Regions from separate parts of the Zhenhengia sp. genome, predicted to be linked through region 2. Evidence: a T-box and tRNA genes for the amino acid it is inferred to sense, from the RefSeq annotation. Region 2 holds a T-box; the other holds one or more tRNA genes.
The links. A T-box is a leader RNA that pairs with one kind of tRNA and senses whether it is charged. The one in region 2 lies ahead of gltX (glutamate--tRNA ligase), so its partner is inferred to be a tRNA-Glu.
Positions count from the first base shown of each region.

Region 1: it has a tRNA-Glu gene. The T-box ahead of gltX (glutamate--tRNA ligase) is inferred to sense a tRNA for this amino acid. The anticodon was not compared.

Region 1 is NZ_JBKVCH010000014.1:40,309-44,749, forward strand. Features, by position in the region: gene ACLTBU_RS14005 (phospho-sugar mutase) at 1-1,290, opposite strand, end outside; tRNA gene ACLTBU_RS14010 (tRNA-Glu) at 1,677-1,748, opposite strand; gene ACLTBU_RS14015 (flavocytochrome c) at 1,945-3,780, shown strand; gene ACLTBU_RS14020 (carbohydrate kinase family protein) at 3,817-4,441, opposite strand, start outside.
Region 2 is NZ_JBKVCH010000019.1:8,685-13,125, reverse strand. Features, by position in the region: gene ACLTBU_RS15710 (hypothetical protein) at 1-580, shown strand, start outside; gene ACLTBU_RS15705 (acyltransferase family protein) at 608-1,594, opposite strand; gene ACLTBU_RS15700 (SGNH/GDSL hydrolase family protein) at 1,591-2,220, opposite strand; T-box leader at 2,313-2,540, shown strand; gene gltX (glutamate--tRNA ligase) at 2,613-4,274, shown strand.

The sequences.
Region 1 (4,441 bases), on a different contig from region 2:
GTAAAGTGCCATCTCTGCAATAAGTACAGAAGCAATAACAGCATCTTTATCTCTTACGAAGTCTCCTGATAAATAACCATAGCTTTCTTCATAACCAAATACAAAGTTATTTGCACCTGTTTCTAAGAACTCTTTGATTTTCTCTCCAATGTATTTAAAACCTGTTAAAACATCCATTACTTGTGTGCCATAATGCGTCGCAATAGGTTTTACCATATCTGAAGTTACAATTGTTTTAACAATTGTATCTTGTCCACTTAAAGTACCCATTTCCTTACGTGCATTTAAGATATAGTCACTAAGTAGGATACCTACTTGGTTTCCTGTTAATACTTTATAGCTATCAGCACTTTCTTTAACTACTACACCAATACGGTCACAGTCTGGGTCTGTACCAAAGATAAGGTCTGGTGCTGTTTCTTTTGCCATTTCAATAGCAAGCTCAAATACACGTTTATCTTCTGGGTTTGGATATGGTGCTGTTGGGAAGTTTCCATCTGGGAGTTCTTGCTCCTTAACAACTGCTACATTTGTAAAACCTAATTTATTAAGCATTGTACGAACTGGAATATTACCACTACCATGGATTGGTGTGTAGATAATCTTAAGTTCTGACGCCTTTTCTTTAATAAGGTCTTTACGAATACATAAAGTTTCTACTTGATGATAGTAAGCTTTATCTACTTCTTCTGTAATGTATTCTAATTTACCTTCTTTTTCTGCTTTTTCTAATGTCATAACTTTAACATCTTCAAAGATGTCTGCTGCATCAATATAAGATAAAATCTCTTTTGCAGCTTCATCTGTAATTTGTCCACCATCATTACCATATACTTTATAACCATTGTATTCTTTAGGGTTATGAGATGCTGTGATAACAATACCTGCATCTGTTTCTAAATGTCTAACTGTAAAAGAAAGCATTGGTGTTGGTCTTAATGATGGGTAAAGGAATACTTTTACCCCATTTGCTGCAAGTACGCTTGCTGCTTGGTCTGCAAATTCTTTACTCATATTTCTTGAATCATATGCAATAGCGACACTTGGCTCAGCTTTGTGTTTTAAAAGGTATGTTGCAAGCCCTTGAGTAGCTTTACCTATTGTATAAACATTCATACGGTTGCTTCCTGCTGCAATTTTACCTCTTAAACCACCTGTTCCGAATTCAAGATTTTTATAAAATCTGTCCTCAATCTCTTTTTCATTTTCAATTGCTTGAAGTTCATTTTTTAAAGCTTCATCAACCTTTTCTTCATTTAACCAGCGGTTATACCCTTGTCTAAAATCCATCATAGTCCCTCCTCGTATATTGTCGATTATATTATGTCATTTTTTAGGAAAAAAAGCTAGTTACAATTTTATTTCATTGTTATAAGCGATACCTTATTTAAAGTATAAAAAGAGGCCTACACTTATAAAGTAGTCCTCTTTAATCTATCTCCAATATAATTAGTTCAAAAATCCTCCTTGACCAGGTCATCTATAAAGAAGATTGGGGAGTTTTATAGTCTTGACTTTTATATTCACAGGTCAAGGAGTGAGTGTATAGGTCTTCCGAAAACCTATAAAATAATTTTACTATAGTATAATTAACTTAGTCAATTGAATCCAATCATTTGATTTAATAACAGAAAAAACAGAAAAGACTTAGCAAACATTTGCTAAGTCTTTTTATATGACCCGTAGGGGAATCGAACCCCTGAGTCCACCGTGAGAGGGTGGCGTCTTGACCTCTTGACCAACGGGCCTTGTACTATATATTATAAAACTCCTATCAATTTAATTCAATACATTTTTTAAATAATTTTACACTTATTAAAATTATTTAAAACAACACATAATATATTTCCTGTTCAGACATTATGTTAAGCTATATATTTATTTTTTATACTATGATACACTATGTTTGACAATAATTTATCAAACATAAAGAGGGATATTATTATGAAGATGAAAAAACTTTTATCTACTATAGCTTGCTTAGGTTTATCAGTTTCCCTATTAACAGGTTGTGCTTCTACACCTACTCAAGTAGAAAAAGAAGTTACAACAGAAGTAACTGAATCAGCACAAGAAACTCTTACACTTGAAACAGATGTTATCGTTATCGGTGCTGGTGGTGGTGGCTTAAGTGCTGCTATTGAAGCACATGATGCTGGAGCTCATGTTATTTTAGTAGAAAAAATGCCTTTCGTTGGCGGAAATACTGCTCGTGCAACAGGTGGTCTAAACGCTGCTGGAACAACTTTTCAAAAAGAAGCTGGAATTGAAGATACTGTTGAAGTTCACTATACTGACACAATGAAGGGTGGAGAGGAACTCAACGATCCTGAACTTGTTAAATTTATGACTGAAAATGCTGCCGATGCTGTAGCTTGGCTTATAGATTTAGGTGCTGATCTTTCTGATGTAGGTTCCCTTGGTGGCGCATCTTTCAAGCGTGCTCATAGACCAACTGGTGGTGCTCCTGTAGGTGATCATTTAGTAAATGTTCTTTATCAAAATACAGAACAACGTGGTATTGATACAATGCTCAACACTGAAGCAACTGAAGTTATTTACGAAAATGATAAAGTAACAGGTATTAAAGCAATTGCTACAGAAAATGGTGAAAAAACTTCTTACATCATCAAAGCAGATGCTGTTGTTATTGCATCTGGTGGATTTGGAAATAATCCAGAACTTTACACAAAATATCAGCCACAACTTGATGGCTTTATTAGTACAAACCAACCAGGTGCAACAGGTGATGGAATTATCTTAGCTGAAGCTCTTGGTGCAGCTCTTGACGATATTGAGCAAATTCAGATTCACCCAACAGTTCATCCTGAAACAGCTGCTCTTATTACAGAAGCTGTTCGCGGTAATGGTGCAATTCTTGTAAATACTAAAGGCGAACGTTTTACAGATGAAATGTCCACTCGCGACAAAGTATCTGCTGCTGTCTTAGAGCAAGAAGATCAATATGCATACCTTGTGTTTGACCAAGGTGTACGCGAAAGCTTAAAAGCAATCGAAAAATATGTAGCGCAAGGCCTTACAACTGAAGGTGAAACACCTGAAGCTTTAGCAACTGCTCTTGGAATGGATGCGGATACTCTTAAAGCAACAATCGCTGCATGGAATGACTCTGTAAAATCAGGTATTGATGCTGCATTTGGACGTAGCGCTGGTATGGATATTGCCTTTGAAAAAGCACCTTACTATGCAATCAAAATTGCACCAGGTGTTCACCATACAATGGGTGGTATCAAAATCAATACAAATGCTGAAGTTGTAAATACAGATGGTAATATTATTCCTGGTTTATTTGCTGCTGGTGAAGTAACAGGTGGTGTACATGGCGCTGAGCGTCTTGGTGGTAATGCTTTAGCAGATATTATTGTATTTGGACGTCAAGCTGGTACTAAAGCTGCTACACTTGCTATGGCAGATGGTGGTATAGGTGCTACTACAGTTTCTGAAAAAGAAGAAGCTTCTACACCAAAAATAAATGAAACTGCTACTGCTAGCTTCAAAGATGGTGTTTACCAAGGTGAAGCAACTGGTAACAACGGTACCATTAAAGTTGAAGTAACTGTAAAAGATGGTTTCATTGATACTATCGAAGTTCTTGAACATCATGAAACATCTTCAATCTTTATGTCTATTCAAAATGATTTAATTCCAGATATTATTTATAACCAATCTACAGAAGGCATTGATGCTGTAACAGGTGCATCTAACTCAAGTACTGCTGTATTTGAAGCGGTAAACAGTGCTTTAACTACTGCTAAATAATATTATTATATAAAAAACAGCTAGAGCCTATATGCTCTAGCTGTTTTTTATATAACTTTCTATTTCTTCTAATGTTGCATAAGAACCAATAGCTCCTTTACCTTGTGTACTATAAGCTGCATAAGCATTAGCAAAGTTTAGATACTCTTTAAGTATTTCCCCAGATAAGCTAGATAATGCCTCTGCTTTTATATCTGCTGCTAAAAGTTTATAAAGGAATGCTCCAATAAAGGAATCCCCAGCCCCTGTCGTATCAATTACTTCTACTCTTCTCCCCCCTACACTTACCATACTTTCCTTAGTGTAAACTTCAGCACCATCCCCACCTTTTGTATAGATAACAAGTTGGGCATTACCTCTAAATAAAAGTGCCTTAGCTTCTTCTATTGTTTTATAGCCTGTAATAAATTCTAATTCTTCATCAGAAATTTTAATCACATGAGCATAAGGAAGAAACTCTAAAATAGCATCTCTACAAGCATCTGCTGTTGGCCATAAAGGTAAGCGTACATTTGGGTCAAAACTTACTACCCCACCATTTTTTATCATGTATTCAATAGCCTTTTTATGTGCCTTTTTCATAGGAAAATCTACTAAATCTACTGAACAAAAATGTAAACCATAGCAATCTTTGAACCAATCTTCTTCCACCTGTTCAGGC
Region 2 (4,441 bases):
AGATTATGAAAAAGGTTTCTTTGCCTACATTATTAGGTGTACCCTAAAAAAAGGAATGCGTAATGTTGCACAAGGATTAGGAAATTGTAACTCTTTTGAAAAGAAATATAGGTGGATAAATAGTGATATTATTCCTACAGGAACAGATCCGGAAGATGTAAGGCAATTTATTGATAAATATGGGCGGCTAAGATACAAAATTCCTAATCCTGATCCTTGTGATCTCACGAATACAATTCTTAAAATTGCTAAAAAAAGAGCATTTATTGATGCTGTACTGCAAGTAGCTTCATTAAGTGAAATCTTTACACAAGATTTAGAAGAAATGCAGGATTTTATTAATCAATCAGAAATCGTTGGTACGGAAACAATGCAGCCGAAAGAGGCTGCAGCCATAAAAATTAATTTTGGAAAATATAAGAATAGGACGTTAAAAGAAATCTATAAAGAGGATCCAAATTATTTTGAGTGGATTGCTCTTAATAGTAAAGATGAACTTATTAAAAAAGCATGTGAAGTGATGAAAGAAGCAGCGCATCAAAAAGAAGAATTGGCACCAAAAAAAGAAGTGCAAGGATAAAGCACCTTGCACTTCTTTTTTGGTGGACTAGCGGGATTCATTTTTAAGAAAAAGAGCTAGGGCAGAAGCTAAAAACTTTCTAAAGTACCTTTCAGTTGTATTACGGGATAGGACATAAGTAATACCTGTAGCAGAAACTAAACAAATAAAAAGTCTAACCCACATAGAAGGAATAAAATAGTTTATAGCTATAGGAATACAGAGTAAATACGTATGCAAAATATAAATAGGTAGTGTGTTACGTCCTATCTTACTAAAGAAAGTATTTTTAGCTGTCATCGTATTAGCAAGTACAAATACAAAGGAAAAACCTATGATATAGAGTAAAGCACGGCTAATAAGTCCAAGCCAAATAGGGACAGTATAGGTTTGGAAGGAGTCACTACCGTATAAGAATTCCACAGGGAAAACTTTAAAATAACAAATAAATATTGCAAAGGATAGAGCGAGTAAAATAATGCCGCAAGAGAAGAATCTTGACGGTTTTTTTAATTTGAAAAATCTATCTTCACTTGTAAAATACCCAATTAAAAAGAATGGGAAAAACACTAAAGTACGAGATAAAGATAAGATGCCATTAAACTCACCAAATATGCCTGCTCCAAGGCCTACAATAAAACTAATAGGTACAATATATTTAATACGTACTAGGTCTTTAAGTGAAATTTTCCATAGGAACATACTCATTAGGTACCACAAGGCCCAGCCAGGGGTAATAAAGGAGAATTTATCTAAATCCCATGTAACTATTGCAGCTATACCATTCCAAAGGATATTAAAGAGTAGAAATGGCAAGAAGAAGGTAGTAAAAGCCGTTTGACGTGCCTTATCTACATTTTTGGAAAGGTAACCGGATACAAATACAAAGGCCGGCATATGAAAAAGATAAATAAATACATAGAGTACCTGAGTAATAAAATATTCATCTTTAAAAAGCTCTAAAGAATGACCAAAGACAACCAAGAAAATAAGAAGTCCTTTTAAATTATCTAATAAATCAACGCGCTCTTTCATTCGAGACTCCTTTTAATCCATTCTTTTGCAATAAGCATATGACCTTCAGGCGTAGGATGTACACCATCTATGGTAAAGTAATGTGCATCATGCTCTGGTGTAAGCGAAGCATTAAAAATTTCTTGAAGAGGAATATAAAGGGTGTTATATTCTGCTGCAAGTGACTTTACAATATCAATTTTAGGATTAAGATCTTCAAACCATAGAACTTGTTCTTCTTTATGAGGTAAAAGAAATGGAGACATGAGAATAATTCTAAGGTCAGGCATGCGTTCTAAACTGCTTTCAATAAGATAGCGATAATGATCTCTAAATCTTTCTTCAGAGGTCATAAGATTAAAGTCATAGCGTCTCCAGGTATCATTAATACCTGCAAGGAGAGAAAGAACTGTAGGTTCAAGTCTTAAACAGTCAAATCGCCAGCGAAGTTTAAGGTCAATAGTACGATTTCCATAAATACCTTTATTCATACAACTTACTTGAAGATCAGGATATTCTTTCGTCAAGAAATGATGTATAAGATTTACATAACCCTCTCCGAGATCATTGCGATTTAGTTTATTTCGGCTGCAGTCCGTAATACTATCCCCTTGGAATAGAATGAAATCATTTTTTTGTAAAAACATATGTTGTCTACCCTCCCTAAATTATGATATTTTCATTATATAATAGACCTTTACAATAAGAAAGATGGTCGTTATAATGAGATTATAAATAAGAAAAAGCGATAAAAGAGAAGAGTATATAAGAAGGACATTCAAGAGACTTAGGGATGGTGGAAGCCTAAGATGTACCCTTATAGAAAGAAGTTCTTTTGCTACGGACTGAAAATCTCTAAATTTAGAGGAGTAAGTTTGTGGGGTTATTCCCTTAAAGATAGTAGGAGTGGACTATAGACATATAGTCAACTTAGGTGGTAACGCGGAAGATGTCTTTCGTCCTAAGAGGTTAGGATGAGGGGCTTTTTTTATGTGATTTTTTAAATTTACTATAAAGAAAACGAGAGAGGAAGAGAAAGATGAGTTTAGACAGATTAGCAGATTTAATTTTCCCAGACATTACAAAAACGCCAGAAGATTATATTAATGCCTATCCAAAAAGAGAATTACAAGAAGGTGCTCGCGTAACAAGATACGCACCAAGTCCAACAGGATTCCAACACATCGGTGGTGTATTCGCTGCACTTGTAGCTGAAAGAACAGCAGTTCAAAGTGGTGGTGTATTCTACCTTAGAATCGAAGATACAGACCAAAAAAGAGAAGTAGAAGGTGCGATTGAAGATACAATCCGTACAATGAACAAATACGGTATGAACTTCACAGAAGGTATGACAGGTGAAGATACTTCTATCGGTAACTATGGTCCATACAAACAAAGTGAAAGAGCTGAAATCTACAAAACATTCGCTAAAGACCTTATTAAAAAAGGTTTAGCTTATCCATGTTTTGCAACACCAGAAGAACTTGAAGCACTTCGTGAACGCCAAACAGAAGCAAAAGTAACACCAGGTTACTATGGTGAATACGCAACATATAGAAACTTATCTTCAGAAGAAGCTATTGCAAAAATCGAAGCAGGTGAAAGATACATTATCCGTCTTAAATCACCAGGCAACCCAGAAAATAGAGTAGAATTCCATGACCTTATCAAAGGTGAAACTTCATTCCCAGAAAACAACCAAGATATCGTTATCATTAAAGGGGATGGACTTCCAACATACCACTTTGCACATGCTATTGATGATGCACTTATGGGTACAACACACGTAACACGTGGTGAAGAATGGTTATCATCACTTCCGATTCACGTACAATTATTTGATGTACTTGGATTTAAACGTCCAGAGTACGGTCACATCCCAACAATTATGAAAATGGATGGTGATTCAAGACGTAAACTTTCTAAGAGAAAAGATGCTGAAAGTGCTGTAAGTTACTACGATGAAGAAGGTTACCCAACAGTATGTGTAATCGAATACCTTCTTAACATCATCAACTCTACTTATGAAGAGTGGAGAGCTGAAAACCCTACAGCTGATTATCATGAATTCCCTGTATCACTTGATAAGATGAGTAAAAGTGGTGCATTATTCGATATCATTAAATTAAATGACGTAAGTAAAGACGTTATTGCAAGAATGCCAGGTGAAAAAGTATACGAACTTTACACAGCATGGGCTAAAGAGCATGACAAAGAAATGTATGATCTTGTAACTGCAAATGAAGCTATGGCTAAAGCTATCTTCAGCATTGATAAAGAAGGTCCAAAACCAAGAAAAGACTTCGCTAAATGGATGGACGTAAAAGAAAAAATCACATATTTCTTCGATAACTTCTTCTACGCTGAAACAGTAGATCAGGTAGAACTTCCAAAAGGGATGACAATTGATACTGCAAAAGAAATTATTGCGGCATATAAAGAAGCCTATAAACACAATGAAGAAAGCCAAGAAACATGGTTTGAAACACTTAAAAACTTCGCTATTGAACTTGGATACTGTGCAAACCGTAAAGAGTACAAAGCAAATCCAGATGCATATAAAGGTATGATTTCTGATGTAGCAGGTGCTGTAAGAGCAGCCGTAACACACAGAAGCAATACACCAGACCTTTATACTATTATGCAAATCTTAGGTGAAGAAAAAGTACAAGAACGTTTCGAAAAGTTTTTAGCACTTTAAGATAAATTAAAAATCACAAAATAGGAAGCTAATCCTATCTCTTATAGAAGTATGAGAGATAGGATGGCTTTCTTTTTTTATCCAAAAGAGTTTTGAAAAATAAAAGAGTAAAAAAACTCCCTATTTATCATGGAAGTATAGAGATACTAGGAAGATAAGTAGTCTAA